Regions from separate parts of the Bacillus sp. FSL H8-0534 genome, predicted to be linked through region 3. Evidence: riboswitches for the same ligand, from Rfam matches in the RefSeq annotation. Region 3 holds a riboswitch; each other region holds the start of a gene.
What was found. A riboswitch is a leader RNA that binds a small molecule or an ion and turns the genes downstream of it on or off. The one in region 3 is predicted to bind lysine.
Positions count from the first base shown of each region.

Region 1: another riboswitch for lysine. It lies ahead of MHH71_RS11655 (amino acid permease); the one in region 3 lies ahead of MHH71_RS01100 (amino acid permease).
Region 2: another riboswitch for lysine. It lies ahead of MHH71_RS06720 (aspartate kinase); the one in region 3 lies ahead of MHH71_RS01100 (amino acid permease).

Region 1 covers NZ_JBBOUC010000001.1:2,265,909-2,272,843, reverse strand. Annotated here, with positions in the region: gene MHH71_RS11670 (glycosyltransferase) at 1-370, shown strand, start outside; gene MHH71_RS11660 (ABC transporter permease) at 704-1,909, opposite strand; gene MHH71_RS11655 (amino acid permease) at 1,979-3,403, opposite strand; lysine riboswitch at 3,555-3,737, opposite strand; gene MHH71_RS11650 (NADP-dependent glyceraldehyde-3-phosphate dehydrogenase) at 4,125-5,564, opposite strand; gene MHH71_RS11645 (ABC transporter ATP-binding protein) at 6,406-6,935, shown strand, end outside.
Region 2 covers NZ_JBBOUC010000001.1:1,294,252-1,301,186, reverse strand. Annotated here, with positions in the region: gene MHH71_RS06730 (sensor histidine kinase) at 1-33, opposite strand, end outside; gene MHH71_RS06725 (response regulator transcription factor) at 30-749, opposite strand; gene MHH71_RS06720 (aspartate kinase) at 894-2,123, opposite strand; lysine riboswitch at 2,354-2,540, opposite strand; gene MHH71_RS06715 (DoxX-like family protein) at 2,741-3,649, shown strand; gene MHH71_RS06710 (DUF4166 domain-containing protein) at 3,654-4,274, shown strand; gene MHH71_RS06705 (YndJ family protein) at 4,271-5,902, shown strand; gene MHH71_RS06700 (MFS transporter) at 6,009-6,935, shown strand, end outside.
Region 3 covers NZ_JBBOUC010000001.1:185,831-192,765, reverse strand. Annotated here, with positions in the region: gene MHH71_RS01115 (aminoglycoside phosphotransferase family protein) at 2-943, opposite strand; gene MHH71_RS01110 (VOC family protein) at 958-1,761, opposite strand; gene MHH71_RS01105 (sulfite exporter TauE/SafE family protein) at 1,972-2,871, shown strand; lysine riboswitch at 3,230-3,422, shown strand; gene MHH71_RS01100 (amino acid permease) at 3,535-4,998, shown strand; gene MHH71_RS01095 (GNAT family N-acetyltransferase) at 5,139-5,534, shown strand; gene MHH71_RS01090 (iron-sulfur cluster biosynthesis family protein) at 5,746-6,051, shown strand; gene ycaC (isochorismate family cysteine hydrolase YcaC) at 6,200-6,835, opposite strand.

The sequences.
Region 1 (6,935 bases), 2.1 Mb from region 3:
TAAAACATTAGGGTTTGTTGCATTACCTAATATGTGGTTGTTCCAATATGTCCTGCAGTTCATTGCTCCTTTAGCAGATATATTAATGATTATAGGGCTATTTGGTAGCAATCCGCTAAAAGTTTTGGGATTTTATCTTGTATTCTTTCTAATGGATCTTCTCGCTTCTCTTTTTGCATTTAAATTAGAGAAAGAGAATCCTAAACCATTAGCATGGTTAATTTTACAACGCTTTATTTATCGTCAATTTATGACTTATGTTGTAATTAAATCTGTATTTTCATCTATTCGTGGGGTTGCGGTAGGATGGAATAAATTGAAGAGAATGGGAAGTGTTAAGCACTCCTCTGAACATAATGAGGCATCATAAGAGAGCAGATAATCTGCTCTCTTTTTTTACTAGTAGCTTCTTATTTTGAATAACAATAGTTATGAATGATGTGGAACGAAAAATGCAAGTGGTAGAAAAAGAGAGAAAGGGAAAATATGCTTTCTTGAATGATCCTAAGGTAATATGCCATTTTGTACACTTACAAAAAGATATAGATAAGAAGAAAAAATAGAAAAGAGGATACAGATGAATTCTTTAATTTACTCATTTTATTTTCCCTAATCTATTTGATTGTTGAGAATATAAAAACAGAAAGTGTAGCTTCTTTAGCTAAACTTTCTGTTTTTTCTTTTAGAATACACAATCATTCATTTAAATTCCCGAAGAAGAAATTCGTTTTTTTGTTTTTGGTAAGATAATAAATTTGATGAAAAATATGCTGACTATAACAGTTGAAAGAACAGGCAAAAAATCCTGTAGTGCAGCAAATAAAATAATGGAAAATAACGCTAGCTGAACGATTGCTAATGAAAATACAAGAATGAGAAATTGATTTATTCGTGTGTCGTGTGAGATAGGATATAATGCTACAATATTATTTCCCGAAAAATATTTCCATAAAGTACGAAGCTGCATAGAGGTCATATATAAGAGACAACAAGTAATAGCGCCTTTTGCAAATACATTCGGTACGAAATATAAAATAAAAGAACCGATAATAGTTAAACGAATATATATACCAAAATAATCATTCGCACGTAAGAATGATAAAGTGTTCAAATATAAAAAAGTAGATTGTTTTTTATGTAATATAGGTTCTAGCCAACTTGTTAGCCATTTTCTTTGTTTTACTTGTTTTTTTAGCTGTGGAACTTCTGTGAAAAAGTTTGCAAATTGGTAAAAGTGCATGTCCATTTTTTCTTCTTGCTCAATTATATATTCCCATCCAATTTGTTTTGTTGGTTGTTTTGTTGTATAAACAAGTAGGAAGACAAGAAGTAATAGCATTGCACCTAATAGAACAACTGATACGGACTGAAAGAGCATATAAAGAATAAGTGCATTACAAGTGAAGCGAATAATAAACCAGATTTGGCTGTTATATTGATCACGCCATATCCAATTGATATATAGGTTCCAACCTTTTATTAACATTAAAATGAAAAAGATCGTACATAAGAATGGAACGGTTGTCTGTAATGTTTGCATTGCTAGCGGTGTAATGATTAGAAACGTAAATAGCAATGGAAAAAGTTGAATGACATAATTGTATAGAAGAGACTGTTTGAAATAAGATGTTAATTTCTCTTCGAGTGCCAGTAAATAGACAGCGTCAGGCTTCTGGATAAAAGTACGAATCGGGCATCTCGTTATCATGATGGTAAGCAGAGATATAATGATGATTAATGAAATGCCTTTAGAAGGAGATGTTTTAAGAAACTTGGCGTAATAATACGCACCAACGCATGAGACGAAGATGAAACTGTATAGTAGACCGCTAATCATGCGTGCAAAGTACATGATGACGTTTTGAATATGCTTTTGGAAACGAGTGCTCCATAGTGTTTCGATTGACATGTTTTTTCACCTCTGTCTTCTATTATATAGGTTTCTTTCTTATACAAAAATAAAAACGAGCAAATTGCTTTAAGCAATTTGCTCGTTTTTATTTTCTTCATTTTTTTTCTTATCGCGATTCATTAATGGATAAAATGCAAAGCCAATTACAAATAAGCCGATTCCAAGAAGGAATGTTTTTATATCTGAGGAGCCAGTTTTAATGACCCACAGTGCATAGCAAAGTGCAATGACTGCGATAATACCATCCATAATCCTTGAACCGGGTTCGTTTTTATACGTTTCACCAGTTGCAACGAGTTTTAATTGGAAGATTGGTGAAACGAGATAAGGGATTAAGTAAGCTAAGGTTGAGACAGTAATAACGAATGTATAGGCCTCAGCAATGGTCCCTGATAACGTTGAGAAAAGGAAGACTTGCGACATAATATTTGTCAGTCTTAGTGAATAAATTGGACTTCCTTTTTTGTTTGTTTTTGCAAAGAAGGAAGGGAAGAATCCTTCTTTCGCCGCTTGATAAGGTACTTCTGAGCTTAATAAAATCCAGCCTAAGATAGAGCCGAATAGGGAAGTAAGAGCAAGTAGTGCCATCAATTTCCCACCGCCGTGGCCCATTGCAGCATTTAATGCATCGGCTAATGGACGTTCAGAAGTTTGAAGTTTATCAATGTGCAGAACACCCATTGTTAAAATGGTAATTCCTAAATAAATGGCAACTGTTAGTAATAAGCCAGCTACAGTTGCATGCTTTACTGTTTTTGGCGATTTCGCACGGTTTGATAAAAGAACAGCTGATTCAATACCGATAAATGCCCAAAGTGTTGTAAGAGCGGCTAAATTCACTTGTGAAAGTAGTCCATGTGACACGCCTTCTTTATCAATCACTGGTGTGTACCATTGTCCAAATTTAGAAGCTTGAAATGCAAACAAAGTAACAACGATAAATAGAAGGAATCCAGTTACCTTTGTTGTTGTTGCTAGGAAGTTTAATTTCCCGGCTCCGTTTACACCGTTTGTTAAAATCATATGTGTTCCCCATAGTAAGCATGAACAGATGCAAAATGTAATCAGTTTTCCAACTTCCACATCGAAAGAGCCGATTGAAAATAAGATACGTGTATCTTTCATAATCGGGAAGAAGAGTGATAAATAACCTGCAAAAGATGTAATAATAGCAACATTACTTGCCCAGTTTGCGACCCAGTAGCCCCAAACTATGCTGAAACCAGCCATTTTTTTCTTTTTTGGTGATGAGAATAAAGCATATGCATGACTTTGTGGTCCTGTTGTTAAGTCAGGACGACGAATTGCCAAATTACCGAAAACAAGAGCTAGCATTAAAACACCAAACCCTGTTGTTAACCAAGCTAATGTAACACCGAGTGGGCTTGCTGTTTGTGCTAATGTACTAGGCACCATGAAAATACCAGCGCCAACCATATTGCCGACAACAAATGCTGTCAGTACCCAAAAACCCCATTTTTTTTGTTGCATAAAAAATACCTCCAAAGTTAGTATAACCAAGTCAAGCGAGGAGATATGTATGTCTTCCAAAAAGGAAAGAAAGGTAAGCTTCATACAAAACAAAAAAAGCACGTGTAATTGTCGCTACGTGCTTTCTATCTTATAGGAAACCCACGACATACCTCTCGATAGCTCTCCACAAACAAGTTGTTTGTGACAGTTCTGCACTTATTAAATAGCAGACCCAGCAAGAATGCACAGTGGGCATTTCTTACTTCGGCAACCATTCCTTTCCCATTCATTCATCGATGCCACTACATCTCCTGAAATGATACTCTTAATGACTGCAACCTCTACCTCACCGAGATACGAATGAGGATTTATGTATTAAATTAACATAATCAAGGGTAACAAATGAATTTTTATACGTCAATGGATATAGCAATAATCAGACTATAGTGAACAATTTGTCATTAAAAGAAGAGGGATTTTTTTAGAAATAGGCTCTGTTAATCTGTGTGTTAACCTAATGAAGCAAATATTTTTGATATTTTGTCTCACTTGAGTCTAGAAAAACAACATAGTTATTCTGTAACTTTACTTGAGAATGTGATGGATTGGTTAATGAGAGAAGAGAAAGCGGGCTCATTGTAGCTCTTTTTTCTGTGCTGAAATATTACCATATAACAGAGCCTAGGAATAAAAAAAGAAGCTAAGTCTACAACCGTAGATTAGCTTCTAACACGAAATATTATACTAAGTTTAATACAGTTACTTTTTCACGTGTCATAGACTCAAGGCTCTTACGAATACCTTGTGCTCCCATACCAGAACCCTTCACACCGATGAATGGGAAGTGGTCAGGACCACGCTCTGTACGTCCGTTAATTTGAACGGAACCAGTATCGATTTTGTTTGCAATTGCAAATGCTTTATTAATGTCTTTTGTGAAGACACTTGCTTGTAAGCCGAAATCTGATTTGTTCGCAATTTCAATTGCTTGTTCATCAGAAGAAACACGGATGATTGGAAGGATTGGGCCGAATGGCTCTTCCCAAGCAACTTTCATATCTTCTGTTACATTGTCAATTAATGTTGGGTAGATTAAGTTGCGCTCGCGTTTGTTACCAATTACGATTGTAGCGCCTTTTTCTACTGCATCGTCAACTAATCCTTGAACGAAATCAGCAGATTTATCGTCGATTAATGGCACGATTGTACTGTCTTGTTCTGGAGAACCAACAGTTAATTCAGCCACTTGATCTTTTAATAAGCTAACAAGCTCGTCCGCTACATTTTCATGTACAAGCACGCGCTTGATTGCAGTACAGCGTTGACCTGAGTATGAGAATGCGCCACTAACGATATGTTTTGCTGCTTCTTGTAAGTCAGCATCTTCACGTACGATACCAGGGTCTTTACCGCCAAGTTCTAATACAAGCGGAATCATAGCAGCTTTTTTCGCTAAGTGAGCACCTGTGTGTGTACCACCTGTGAACGATACCATATTTACGCCAGGATGTTCTACTAAGTAGTCGCCGATAACAGAACCGCGTCCTGTTGCTACGTTTACAAGTCCTTTTGGAAGACCTGCTTTATGAAGAGCTTCAACCATTTTAATACCGCTAATTGCGCCTTGTGTTGCTGGTTTAAAGATAACAGCGTTCCCCATAATAAGAGCTGGTGCAAGTTTTGCAGCAGATAAGTTTACAGGGTAGTTAAATGGTGCGATTGCTAAAACAACACCACGTGGTGCACGTTGAATGATTGCAAGCTTGGATTTAGATCCACCAGGGAAGCTATCGCCCATCATGCTTTCGCCATGCATGTGTAATGCTTCATCTACAGTATAACGAATTAAATCAGCTGTACGAACAACTTCTTTTTTCGCATCTTTATAACCTTTACCGACTTCTTTCATCACGATATCGGCAATTTCATCTTGCATATTTACGAGCTCATCAGCCCATTTATATAAATATTTTGCACGATCTTGAAGAGAAGCTTCAGCCCATTCTTTTTGAGCTTGTTGTGCTGATTTAATTGCTTCGTCAACCTCTTCACGAGTAATTGCTTGTACTTTACCAATTACTTCGTGTAAGTATGGTGATGGAATATCAATTGTTTGCCCAGAAGAGCTTTCTCTCCATTCACCGTCTAAATAAAATTTGTACGTATTGCTAGTTGTCATGATTTGTCCTCCTAAAATAGCAACTTGTAAGAGTGAGTATATGGTGATTGTAGGGGGTTTGAGAACATTTTTCAAACAAAATGTTTATGGAAACGATTTCTTATGTGATTTTTATTTTGTATGCCCTTTCTTAAAGGGGTTTACCTTATTTGTAAGTGAAATATAGGATTATCTATAATAATATCGATAGATAATTTTTTCGAGTATCGAGGTGGTATTGTACATCTTTTATTTTTGGTGATAAAAGTTTATTTTGTAAAATAATGAAAAAACAATTGACAGAAAAGTTGATAAAGTTATAAAATTAAAAATGGAAAATAAATGAAGGGGGTGCGCGTAATGATTGTAATGGTAAATATGACTGGCTTAGTTGGATTACATGGTGGGAAACATTCATATCATTACGCAACCCGTACGGAAAGATAGTGCTTTTTTGTTTTTTCAAAAAGCGTACGTTGCGTATTTCGTAACGTACGCTTTTATGCGTTTTTGCGCATATCGTCAAGCGGCGGTATGCGTTTTTTTGTCTCTATTTTGGTTGTTTCCATACTTTGTATGGTTTCGATAAAGTGAAACTTCCATCCGTAAGGGGGATTTATCTCCCACGGATGGTTAGTTGAACCAATCGGGCATTTACGGGCAGTTATCCCCTTATCTATCGTTCTCATTTCTTGCTGAATCTTGAGGTGGGGATTTTACTGCCCGCAAATAGCGGGGTGGAAAAATATGGAAGGTGAGAAGTTATGGTGAAACAGTACAATTGGTACGGTGTAAAAGCAGGGGCTTTTGATAGTGGATAACAGAAATAGACTGAAACAAAATCGAGAAGGGAGAGATTTCATTGTTTTCAGTATTACAAAAGTTAACATGGTTTTTTAAAGAACATTGGAAGAGGTATAGCATAGCAATTGGAGTGCTTCTAATTGTAAATGTAATAGAGGTAATTCCTCCGAAAGTAATTGGATTAACAATTGATCATATAAAAGTAGGTTCTTTAACAAACGAAGTGATTATACAGTATGTTTGGATTTTATTTGGGGCGGCAGTTGGTGGGTATGTACTCACCTACGTATGGCAGCACCAATTATTTGGCGGTGCATTCGTGCTTGAAAAAACGATGCGTTCAAAATTTATGGGGCACTTGTTGAAAATGACGCCGACCTTTTATCACAAAAATCGTACTGGTGATTTAATGGCGAGAGCGACAAATGATTTAAAGGCGATTGCTATGACTGCTGGTTTTGGGATTTTGACACTTGTTGATTCTAGTTTATATATGCTCACAATTGTTTTTATGATGGGATTTTCAATCAGTTGGCAACTTACAATTGCGGCACTTCTTCCCTTGCCGATTATGGCATATGCGATGAA
Region 2 (6,935 bases), 1.1 Mb from region 3:
AAAATGAAAGCCTAGTCGGAAACCAATTTTCATTTTTGTTGCTCCTTAGTATGCGGGATAAATTTATAGCCAATTCCTCTCAAATTAACAATGTATGTAGGGGATTTAGGATCTTCTTCTATTTTTTTACGTAATTTAGAAATATGCATGACTACTGTTTTATCATCACCCATAGAAGTAAGTCCCCACACTTGTTCATATAATTGCTCAGCTGTAAAAATCCGATTTGGATGTGTGCATAAGAAAGTAAGTAATTCTAGTTCTTTAGCAGTGCAATGTACAGATTTTCCGTTTACTGTTATCAGTCCCTCGCTTGGATATAGAGAAAAGGATTCAAAATGTAAGTTTGAATGTTCTGCTTGGCGGTTATTTAGCAGCATACTTTGTCCGCGTAATTGTACGTTAATTCGAGCAGCTACTTCTAAAGGATTAAATGGTTTTGTTATGTAATCATCCCCACCAATTCCGAGGCCTGTTAATTTATCTAAGTCACTAGAGCGCGCTGTCACAAATAGAATAGGGGTATTTGTATAGTTTCGTATTTGTCTACATAATTCGAAGCCGTCTATATCTGGTAGCATAACATCGAGTAAGATAATATCGAATGGATGATTTTTAACTAAGTTTAACGTCTCACTTCCGTTTAGAGCGGTTGTTACATGAATAAAATTTTCTTTCTTTAAGGTTAGTACCAACATATCTAGTATACCTTGCTCGTCATCTACTAAAAGAATATTTTCTGTTCTCATTATGTATCCGCCTTTACATGTTTTTTGTCTCATTAAAATGATTTGGAAAATATTTCACATGTAATAGTGTAACATAATACTATTTTGCTAGATAAAAAAATAACAACAAAGAAATATTCCTTGTTGTTATTTTTGAAAATGAAATTAATTCATTTGTACCATCGGTTCAATTTTTGCCATAAAAGATTGATGAAGAGCTTCTACACCATCTACTAAATGTAGGCGATCAATGACAACAGATACTTTAATTTCAGATGTACTTACCATTTTAATATGAATATTTTCGTCTTTTAATGTAGAGAACATGTCAGCGGCAACACCTGGATTGGATACCATGCCGGATCCAACAATTGATACTTTTGCTAGATGATTTTCATATTCTACAGATCTATAGTGAAGTGCTTCTTGATTTTGTTCTAATACTTCTAATGTTTCTCTTAAGTCACCCGAATGAATAGAGAAGGATAGATGTACAGTACCTTCATTTGTAATACTTTGAATAATAATATCAACATTAATGTGAGCGGTAGCCAACGTAGAGAAAACAGTTGAAAGTGCTCCTTGTTCTAATCCTTTAATTGTTACGCGTGTAATATTATCTTCAAATGCAATACCTTTTACGATTGATTGTTGTTCCATGTTACATTCTCCCCTTACAATTGTTCCGTTTTCTTGTTCCATACTTGAACGAACTTCTAAAACTACGTTATGATTTTTCGCGAATTCAACAGCACGTGGATGCAGTACACCAGCACCAAGATTTGCGAGCTCTAACATTTCATCATAAGAAATTTCATCTAATTTATATGCGTCTTTTACAACGCGTGGATCAGTCGTGTATACACCTGTTACGTCTGTGTAAATATCACATTTTTTCGCTTTCAGCGCAGCTGCTAATGCAACAGCAGTTGTATCAGAACCACCGCGGCCTAGTGTGGTAATTTCGTTCTCTTTACTTAGTCCTTGGAAGCCAGCAACGATTACAATTGTTCCTTCTTGTAAAAGGGATTGAATACGTTCAGTATTAATATCAGAGATTCTTGCACTTCCATGTACAGATTCAGTCGTAATACCAGCTTGCCACCCAGTTAGTGAAATAGCGTCGTATCCTTTTGCTTGCAGCGCCATTGTTAATAAAGAAATGGTAACTTGTTCGCCAGTTGTTAAAAGCATGTCCATTTCACGTTTACTCGGATTTTCGGTAATAGCAGTAGCAAGTGCGACAAGCTCATCTGTGCTTTTTCCCATTGCAGATACAACTGTAACAACACCGTTCCCTCGTTCATATTCTTCAATAATTAAATTTGCTACATGTTGAATGCGCTGAATACTTCCGACAGAAGTACCACCGAATTTTTGAACAATCGTTTCCATTACAAATTCCTTCTTTCATCCATTTTTATTAATTAATCAGGAAAGGTGTAAAAAACATATAAGAGAGATGTATAAGTCCCTAAATATTCCTGTAGTTACCGGAAAGAAAAACAAAAAAACACCATCTCAAATAGGGGAGGATGGTGCTGTTACAGGAAAAGGGAAACAGAAAAAGGAGCTAATAAAAAAACCGCCAAAAAAGAATATCATATAAAGCATGATACCTCTTTTTTGTAGATAGCTCTTCATATATACACGTCTGTACATATGACAGTTCTGTTTCTATTCGAAAACAGCCCCAATTAATAAATGCAGAGAAATTTATTAATTTCGGCAACACTTCCTTTTTTCTAAATTCATCGACATCTCTGTGTCTCCTTTAGAATACTTATAAGCGTTGCAACCTCTATCTCACGTTTTGGGCGAGAGTGTTTGGTTTATAAAGTTGTTTGGTAACATTTGTTTTATAATAATTAAAATATTTTAGGAAATCAAGTGCTTTGTTAATATTTTGAAAATTAAGTCTCTTTGTGTAATGAAAGAATTATTTGAAAAATATAGATAGAATCGAATTTTACGTATACATTAGTGATATAGAGGGAGTGGAGGGAGAGAGGATGAAGAGGCAGAAACCGATTTATGTTCAAACAGAAATGGTAACATCAATGGATGAATTATGGAAGTATACGCAAGATCCGATGTTACATACAGAGTGGGATGCTCGCTTTACTGAAATATCATATTTAGAGAAACAAGATGATGAACCACAACGTTTTTTATACAAAACAAAAATCGGTTTTGGGCTTGAAATAGTTGGTGAAGGGGAATCGGTAGGGGAATTCCAAAAGGAAACAGGAGAAAGAATATCTTCGCTAAAATTTTGGACAGACAATAGACTTTCATTGATACAAATAGGAAGAGGCTATTGGAAATATACACCGAATGGAGAAATGATTTGCTTTGAAACGCAGTATGATTATGAGACGAGATTTGGTGGTGTAGGGAGGATTATAGATTCATATGTATTTCGGCCGCTATTAGGATGGGCGACAGCATGGAGCTTTGATGCTTTAAAATTATGGTTAGAAAAAGGGTTGCATCCTCGCTTGTTAATAAGAAAATCGATTACGTATTGGCTTATTTGTTTTTTACTTTCTTTTGTATGGATGTATCAAGGGCTTATGCCAAAAGTATTATTTAATCACCCAGAAGAGGTACAGATGCTTTCTGTACTTATTGGTTCAAACGAAAATAGCATTCTTTCGCTTAAAATAATTGGTTTTTTAGAAATAGGATTCGGGATCATATGGTTGTTGCCGTTTCAAAAACAGAAGTTATTGCTGCTGCACATTATTATTTTAATTGGTCTAACCATAGTAGCAGGATTCACAAATATTTTGAGTTTTATCCAACCATTTAACCCCATTGCCTTAAATTTTATATTAATTGGATTATCAATTATTGGGTATATGAACAGTAGTGATTTACCAAGAGCGAAAAATTGTAAGAGAAAAAGAAGGGGGTAAATGCGTGGCTAGCATCTATGAAGTATTATTAGGAGAATCTTATCAGCAGCTACACCCGAAATTACAAAAACGTTATGCAATTACGGAAAACAATAGTTTTATAGGTGAAGGGAAAATGGATGAAATTGATGAAGGATCGTTTCTTGTCAAAATGCTTTTAAGAGTTGCATCTAAGTTTCGCATGTTCTTTTCAGAAAGAGGAAAAGAAGTACCGTTTACAATACATAATATTGCTGAAGAGGATGCGAAAGGAAATGTTTTTGTAAGGTGGAATCGGATGTTTCGATTTGATAACAAAAAACGTTATTTCAATGCCGTTATGTACCTGAATACAAAACAGAATGAAATTATTGATTACTTTGGTGAACCGTATTTGCTCGTATCAACACTTGCCTTTTATGTTGATGAAGAAGGAGCAATGCATATCTCATCAAAAAAACAATGGTTTTACATACTTGGGAAGAAAATACCACTACCCAAATTTTTATATGGAGAGGCGAAAGTTATAGAGAGCTATGATGATGTATTAAACTGTTACAAAATTCATGTTCAAGTGCGAAATCCATTATTTGGCCCGCTTTTCTCATATAAGGGAACGTTTGTAGAAAGGGATCAGACTAGATGAAAAATATAATTCTTGGCCTTATTTGTTATATGGTTTTTATTATATTGGAATGGCCGAAATTAAATCCCGTTGAATGTATCATAGTGTTATCTGTTTTTTTATTTATACCAATGTCATTATGCATTGTTGATAAGGAAAAAAGAGATGGATCACAGGTTTTATTTTATAAACTTGTATTGTTACTTTATCCGGTTGCTGCAATCAGTGCGATGCTTGCCTTCATAACAGATTATTTTTTATTTGCAGTGATTTGGTTTATATATACAGGCATTATTGCATTATTCGGCGTAAGTAGGTTACTAGAAAGAGGATGGAAGCCGTTAGAAGAGATGGCAATTGATAGCGGATTTATTTATTTGTTTTTAGGTGGTTTTTGGTTCTTTGCCTCTGTAGCAAATATATCCATTATGCAGTTTAGTTCAGATATTGTTTTGCTTACAGCAGCTCACTTTCATTATTCAGCCTTTTTACTACCCTTATCTGTAGGTTTACTTGGGAGAAAGCAACAAAAGAAAAGTAAACTATATAAATTTATCACGGTTATTATTGTTATTTCACCGATGACAGTAGCGATTGGTATTACTTATTCAAGAACATTCGAGTTCTTCGCGGTATTAATTTATCTCATCTCACTTTATGCTTATGGTGTTTATGTATGGAAAACAAAATTCACTTCGATAATTGCAAAAATCCTTCTTATCATTTCATCGAGTACACTTATGATAACGATTTTATTTTCGTTAGTATACTCATATGGGAACTTTAAGCAAGTTATGACGATCACAATTACGCAAATGGTTTGGATTCATGGTGTTGTGAATGGAATTGGTGTAACATTGCCTGCTTTTATTGGCTGGATGATTGAAAAGAATGTGCCAGCTTACATTCATTATGGAAAACCGATGAGTCGTATCAAAGGGAAGATGAAAGTGGGGGAAACGCTTTTCTTGCAACAGGATTTCATAAAGAAGAAAGAGTATACAGGTCTTGTAGAGCAAATGAGTGATTTTCATAGTATGGGGTTTGATGAAAGAAAAGTATCTCCACTTATCATTGATTTTTATGAGCATACGAAAAATTATCAATTAAAAGCAAACATTAAGTGGTCTCGTTGGTTTCGGCCCTTTGCCTTTCTCTATGAAAAAATAAGTAGACATATACAGCAAATTCATTTAGGAATGGGAAATAGATGGGAAGCTATGTATGGTAATATCATTGCGGTAAAAGGTGAACGAGATGGTAGAGAAGATGTGAGGGCATGGATTCGAAAAAATGAGCAGGATGAAACGATCTTTGTAGCTCTTTATTCACAGCATACATATAGAGGAGATACATATATGAATATTGCTTTGCCGCTACCATTTTCTAATATGACGGGTATTTTAAAATTACGTAATGATAACAAAGATCTTATCATTACTAGTCAGTTAAGAGAGAGTACAAAAGGAGACGAAGGGATTTATTTACATACCCCTTTCTTTACGATTCGATTACCGTTAGCTGAGACTTTTACGATAAAAGAAAAAACTGATCAGATTTTGACAGCGCACCATCAAATGTGGGTGTTTGGTGTGAGGTTTTTAGAGATTGATTATGAGATTGAGAGAACGGAAGGGAGATGTCGTTGAAATTTTTTTTGATATATCTAAAAACTAAATTATTAGAAAAGAAAGAAAAAATAAATGTTATAATAAAAGGAAAAAGAAGGAAGATATTTAGAGGAAGGGGATACATATGCAAGGAGAAATACAGACAAAAAATAAGGGGAGTTATGTAAGTAATTTATTGTTACCTGTTACAAAATCACGGCAGTTTACTTTCTTATGGATTGGTCAGCTGCTTTCTGTACTTGGAAGCTCGGTTACAATGGTAATTCTTCCAGTAGTAGTATATACATTAACAGGTTCAACGGTGGTTATGGGGATGACGATGGCTATGTATATGCTTCCGAATATTCTTGTTTTACCGTTTTCTGGGTTAATCGTTGATCGCATGAATCGAGTTAAATTAATGTTATTTACTGATATTGTTCGATGCATAGTGATGATAACACTTGCGACACTTATTTTTACAGACACTTTAACAATCAATATTCTATATGTATTAGTAGCAGTATATGGACTAATGGAAGGCCTGTTTCAACCGGCATATGCAGCGGTGCGAGCAAGGGTTTTCGTGCCAGAAATTCGGAATGCAGCTAACGCATTAACGCAAATGAGTAATCAAGGCGTTCGTTTAATAGGCCCAGCGCTTGGCGGGCTTATTGTTTCAGTTGCATCGGCTGGAATCGGGTTTGGGTTAGATGCATTGACTTATTTGTTATCTTTTATTTGTTTATTGTTTTTAAAAGATGTAACAGCTAAAAAAGTACAGGAACAAACAAATCAAAAAATGAATCTCAAAAAAGATTTTACAGAAGGTATTGTTGTTTTAAAAAGCCATCCGTGGCTTTGGATTACAATTTTAGCATTTTCATTTATTAATATTTGTTACGCAGGAATTATCGTTGTATTAATCCCTTGGCTATTTAATATACATCATCAGTTTGAACCGTTTGTTTATGGACTTGGAATGGCGTGTTCTGGAGCTGGGGCTGTTGTGGCAGCTCTTATTTTTGGCGGGAGACAGAGGTGGCATAAACGAGGATTGCTTGCCTATGGA
Region 3 (6,935 bases):
ACTATTCTATATTTATTATATCTTTATTAAAAGATTTATACCAATTTGGAATATAAGAAGTAAAATCATTCTGATCGTCTACAATCCGCTTCAACCTCCCCTTCATTCCATCTAATAAATTTGGTGTTACTTTATGTGCCCAAACAATATCTGCTGGAAAAATCATCGCTGCATACAGTGAATATAGTTTCCAAAAATGAAGTGACGGCTCCCCATCACAATACCCATGGACTTGTCCAACAGCAAATGGTTCACTTATATCAATTGTAAACAAGGCCGTTTTATAAAAATCATGAATGGGATCCCCAAAATCAAACCTCGCAAAATCGATTACTGAACGAAATTCATTATGATGAATCATAATATTTGCTGGGTGAAAATCATCATGCAGAAACACAGTAGGACGATTTCGCAATAAATTCTTATGATTTTCTACAAAGGTTAACACCGATTGCAAGTCAATAAAATCCACCTCGTATTCCACTAATAATTGCAAATATCTCTCGTATTTATTCCATCGAGCTGTTTCCCAAGATTCTTCTACATTCTTTTTCTTCACTGTATGAATTGTCTTTAAGACTTCTCCTGCCCTTTTTCCAGCCAAATATTGCTCTTTCTCAGTCAACTTTCCAAGTATATCTTCACCATCTTCTCCGTTAACCCATTCAAATACTTGTACACATTGATTTAATCTAACAAGCCTTATAAAATGAACTGGTTTTGGTATTGGTATACCTAATGATTCAAAATGACGCGTATATTCATATTCTTCGCGCTTACGTTCACTAGTTGACATATCACACACTTTAATAAAATAGCGTTCATCATTTTCTAATTCAATTTTATATTTTTTATCAAATGAAAAACCTTTTGGAATCAAAGTACATTTTACTATACGAGGACAATCCAATTGTTGTTCTAACTCCCTTAGCACCTCTTCCACATAGACCACTCCAATTAATATATGTATACATTCCCTAAAATTTGTTGTTTTTTCTTCTGTGTATTTGCTCCTTGAAGTTCAGCAGCAAAAGGAAGTTCTCCATATTTTAACAAACATTCTTGCACGAACCCTTCACCAATAGGTTCACAAAACTGCACATTTACATTTTCAAGCAATACACTTTGACAAAGCGCATTCCATTCTTGATGAATTTCAGGTAAAGTCACTTGTACTTCGAGTATCTCTTTCCATCTTTCTACTGTTGCACGTGCATTTTTCACAGCATAATATATTGTCTGAATTTCTTTTACCTCGTTGCTATGCGGGACAATGACGCCCACTTCTTGTAAATCGAATCTCCTACTCTCATCAGATTCTTCCCACTGTATAAAGAAAGGTAATTTCGGTCCACTATCTTCCTGTTCCACAAATAACATTTTCCATTCGATAAGATGACCGTCATTTCTCATTCGTTTTCCTTCAAACGGCCCTTTAACTTGTAACCCTTTTTCCATGAACCTTACCGCAAGTTCTTCAATATGATCTGTACGAAGAGCAATTTGCAGCATTCCTTCTCTATCTCGTAATTTCTCTACAGTTTCCTGAACAAGTGGATTATCCGCTTGTTTCGCTGTATCTTCATGTTGCACTGCTAAAAATTCAATATAAGATAAGTCAAAATAACATAAACTATTCCATGTCCCCCAGTTTGTATGTTCTCCGCCCTGTACCGTATGAAATCCAAGCTCCTCCATTCGCTTTTCTGCTTCCTTTGGTGTGCACCTAACGGTATGAACGAGATGATCAAATGCTAACATAATTTTCCCCTCCCTTTATTTACATCCTTTTATTATATAACTGTTCTGTTATTTCAATCAATTTAAAAAACTTTTAAAACCCAGTTGCTTTATGAGATTAATATGCATTATAATAATAAAAAATTAACGTTAAGCTGATTGGAAAAACCAAAGGCTCTTTTCTCACTCGAGAAAAGAGCCTTTTTGTTTATTATTACAGGGGGATTTTATATGCAAAAATTAATTGTCTTTGCTATTATTGGTTTTTTTGCTCAACTGATTGATGGGGCACTTGGAATGGCTTACGGAGTAACGTCTTCCTCATTATTATTAATGTTTGGCATTGCACCTGCTGTCGCTTCCGCATCCGTTCATTTAGCTGAAGTTGTTACCACTGCAGCTTCTGGCGTATCTCATATTCGATTTGGAAACGTTGATAAATACACTGTTTCCAGACTAACATTACCAGGTGCAATTGGTGCTTTTGTTGGTGCTTGTTTTTTAAGCAATTTACCGGGTGATTTAATTAAACCGTACATTTCTATCTTTTTATTTACTTTAGGTGTCTATATTTTATTACGATTTATTATTCAAAAACAAATTGTCCAATCAAATAAACGTATGTCTGGTAAGCAACTTATACCACTCGGATTGTTTGCGGGATTTGTTGATTCAACTGGTGGAGGTGGCTGGGGACCTATCACTACACCCGTACTTCTCGCACGTGGAAATGAAGCAAGAAAAGTCATTGGTTCCGTTGATACGAGTGAGTTTCCTGTCTCATTAGCTGCAACTATTGGATTTTTCATTTCATTAGGCTGGGAACAAGTAAGCTGGTTTTGGGTATTTGCTCTTATGCTCGGCGGCATTATCGCCGCTCCAATCGCTGCATGGTTAGTACGAATTGTACCTTCACATTTACTTGGGGTACTCGTTGGTGGACTGATTATTTTTACAAATATCCGGACACTGCTTACATCATTTAAAGTGGATCCAACAATTATTAACCTTTCCTATATTGCAGCGGGTCTTGTCGTTATCATTGCACTTTTCATTTCGGTTAGAAATCACTCCCAGCTTACAAAACAAAACGTTGGATATACGACTGGACAAAAACGAGTTTTGCCTTAAAACAGAAATAATTATAAAGTGGTGTGAAATACTACGGTAAGCAAATGATAAGTTTGCTTACCTTTTTTAATCTCTTTAGCACTCTTTATTTTGCTTATAATCAATGTCGAATTTATTTTTCTGAATTTTCTTTTAATTTTAGAGGATTTTCCATATCTTTTTGCGAAACATTTGTATAACAATTTTTTCTTCATTTTTTTACATATCACGTAGGTTCGGGTGGAATTTTGAAACGTTTCCTATACAATAACCGATTTTTTTTGATATTTTCCTACAAAAATCCCTTGCAATATTTTCAGAAACTAATTACAATTGCCATATATTAAAAATCACAGCAATAAATAAATCCTCATCAATCCGATGAGGTAGAGGTTGCGGCTTTTATTAGTAGAACGGATTAGACACAGAGAATGTCAATGACTCCGTTTGAAAGGAAATGCTGCCGAAGTTTGTATTTCTTCTCTGGAAGTACGAGCTGGGGCTGTCTCCAAACAGGAACAGAACTGTCACGTTTACAAAGTACCGTGTAAACGTGGGGTGCTATCTTAACGGAAGGGTATGATGGGGTGGTTATTTGTGAAACGTTCCGCCAAATTCCTTTGGCGGTTTTTTGTATTTTTCTCCCCGTTCCTTCCTAATCTTACAAGAAAAGGAGTGTTGAACATGAATAGCGCAACGAATCAAGCTACCTCTACAAAACAATCTACACAAGGACAAGGTGAATTAAGACGCGGGTTAAAATCTCGTCACCTTACGATGATTTCTCTCGGCGGTACAATCGGTACCGGACTATTTCTTGCAAGTGGTGGTGTCATTCACACAGCAGGGCCTGGCGGAGCTCTCATCGCATATGCGGCAATCGGAATTATGGTTTACTTCTTAATGACAAGTTTAGCTGAATTAGCAGCTTACATGCCTGTCACTGGATCTTTTAGCACATACGCGACAAAATTTGTCGATCCATCACTTGGATTTGCACTCGGCTGGAATTATTGGTATAACTGGGCAATTACCATTGCCGCTGAACTTGCAGCCGTAACATTAATTATGAAGTTTTGGTTCCCAAATACACCTTCCCTTATTTGGAGTGGCCTTTGTTTAGTCATTATGTTTCTTTTAAATTACTTATCTGTTAAAGGGTTTGGTGAAGCGGAATATTGGTTCGCACTTATTAAAGTAGCTACTGTTATTATCTTTTTAATCGTTGGATTTATGATGATTTTTGGTATTATGGGTGGCGAACCTGTTGGATTTAAAAACTTTACTGTTGCAGATGCACCATTTAACGGTGGTATTATGGCAATTATCGGTGTATTTATGGCTGCTGGTTTTTCATTCCAAGGAACTGAATTATTAGGTGTAGCTGCTGGTGAAACTGCCGATCCAGAGCGTAGCATTCCAAAAGCAATTCGCTCAATCTTTTGGCGTATTCTATTATTCTACATCTTTGCAATACTTGTTATCGGTTTATTAATTCCGTATACAACTGAAAGTCTTGCAGCTAGCGATGTAACAGTAAGTCCATTTACACTTGTATTTGAAAAAGCAGGAGTTGCATTTGCCGCTTCTGTTATGAACGCAGTTATTTTAACTGCAGTTTTATCTGCTGGTAACTCAGGTATGTACGCATCAGCTCGTATGCTTTGGGATTTAGCAAGACAAGGAAAAGCACCGAAATTTTTAGGTAAATTAAATAGCCGCGGCGTACCTGTTAACGCGTTAATCGCAACTTCAGTAGTTGGCTGTGCCGCTTTCCTAGCTTCCTTATTCGGCGACGGTGTTGTATATATTTGGTTATTAAATGCATCTGGAATGTCTGGATTTATTGCATGGGTCGGAATTGCTATTAGTCATTATCGTTTCCGAAAAGCATATATTGCACAAGGAAAAGATTTAAATGATTTACCGTATAAAGCAAAATGGTTCCCATTTGGTCCAATCTTCGCATTTGCACTTTGTGTCATTGTCATTTTAGGACAAAATTACGGAGCATTTATAGGCGAGTCTATCGATTGGAATGGTGTACTTGTTTCCTATATCGGCTTACCTCTCTTCCTTGCGATGTGGTTAGGATATAAATTTACAAAGAAAACAAAAGTAATTCCTCTTGATAAATGTGAACTTTAAGTGATAAAAGGCCAGCAAACATCAATCATGTTTGCTGGCCTTTTTTATTGGAATGAATCCTTCACATTCAAAGGATATGTTTTCTTTATGTCGAATGGTTTACTGCATAGAGGAATTATTAAAAAAAGGGTGGGATTAAAATGAACGTCGCGTTAGAAATTGTCTCCACTGAACAACTTAAAATATTAAAGAATTTTTATGCTCTATATTTACATGATTTATCCGAATTCTCCCCTACCCTTCATCCAAATGAAAATGGATTTTTTGAATTTGATGCTTTTGAACTTATTTGTAACCGAGATGAGCTTTCTCCTTATTTCATTACATATGAAGAAAAATATGTCGGGTTTCTTCTATTCGCGAAACCACCATTCACAGCACCTGAAACAGACTGCTGCATTAACGATCTTTTCATATTAAAAGCGTACCGCGGAAAAAGGATAGCAGATCAAGCAATTTTAGAACTTTTAAAACAGCACAAAGGAACCTATTATGTAATGCAATTAAAAAACAATAAAACAGCGGTGAACTTTTAGAAAAAGTTCTACCAAAAGAATGTGATAAAGTATCAAGAAGTTGAGAAAATAAGTGATGATGAGTTATGCTTAACACAAACATTTACGGTTCCATCCTTACTTTTCAAATCGTAATCCCTATACGTTTATCATTCATTGAAACCCTTTACTTCCCTATTTCTAATGTTTTTGCAATAATAGAATAAGAACTATAAACAAAGGTTGGGATTCCATGAACATTCGCGTAACTGATGGGGCAAAAGCCGTATTACATAAATTAAACGCAAATAACAAAAACATCATACGTATTAGAGGTACAATGACAAATTCTTGTAGTATATTTGTTGATGTTGATTTAATTTTCGATGAGTATAATCCAAATGAAATCGCTTATGAAGATGAGCAACTTATTATTCAAACGGATGATTTTACAAAAGACTATATAGGAAATACATTAAAGCTTGATTATAAAATGACAGGTTTTAGTATTACGACTCCTAGCGAAACACTTGTATATGGATTATCAATTAAAAAATGAAGAATGCCCTTGTTTCTTGACTGAAGCAAGGGCATTCTTTATTTTTATCAAGCCTAATAGGGGTCACCATACATCACCATCAAGTTAAGAAATTGGTTGCTCCCCAAAACGAAAAAAATGAAACAGTACAACTATTAATTAAGTCATTTTACTTGCTAAGCTCTCTTTGAGCTCTCATATAGCTTTCCATGATATTTTGATAACTAGGCAGATGTTTAGCAAGTAAAGCTCCAAAACCTTCAACGTCATTTCGCCAGTCACGATGTAATTCTGCTGCAACGCTAAACCAGTTCATTAATTGGACTCCTCCATGAGCCATACGCATAAGGGCAGCATCTGCAACTTGTTTACTAAAAGTCCCTGATGCATCAGTTACAACGAATACCTCATATCCTGCGTTTACAGCAGATAGTGCTGGGAACGCAACACAAACATCAGTAACAACCCCTGCGATAATTAGTTGCTTTTTACCTGTTGCTTCGATGGCTTTAACAAATTCTTCATTGTCCCATGCATTAATTTGTCCAGGCCGAGCTATTTTTGGCGCACCAGGAAAGAGCTCAACCAATTCATGCATTAGTGGGCCGTTCGGTCCGCTTTCAAAGCTTGTTGTTAAAATAACTGGTAAATCAAAAAACTTAGCGGTATTAGCAAGAGCCAAAACATTGTTCTTAAATTCATCAACACCATAATCACGCACTAGGCTGGAAATAAGACCAGTTTGATGATCCACTAGAAGAACAGCGGCATCATTTTTGGAAAGACGAGAATAGAGATCAGACATTTTTATAGTCCTCCTTAAACTAATGTAATAGAAGAAAGTTCATATATCGGTAAATTCTTCTTAAATCTCATTCGCTTGTTACAATCATTTTCCTTTTATT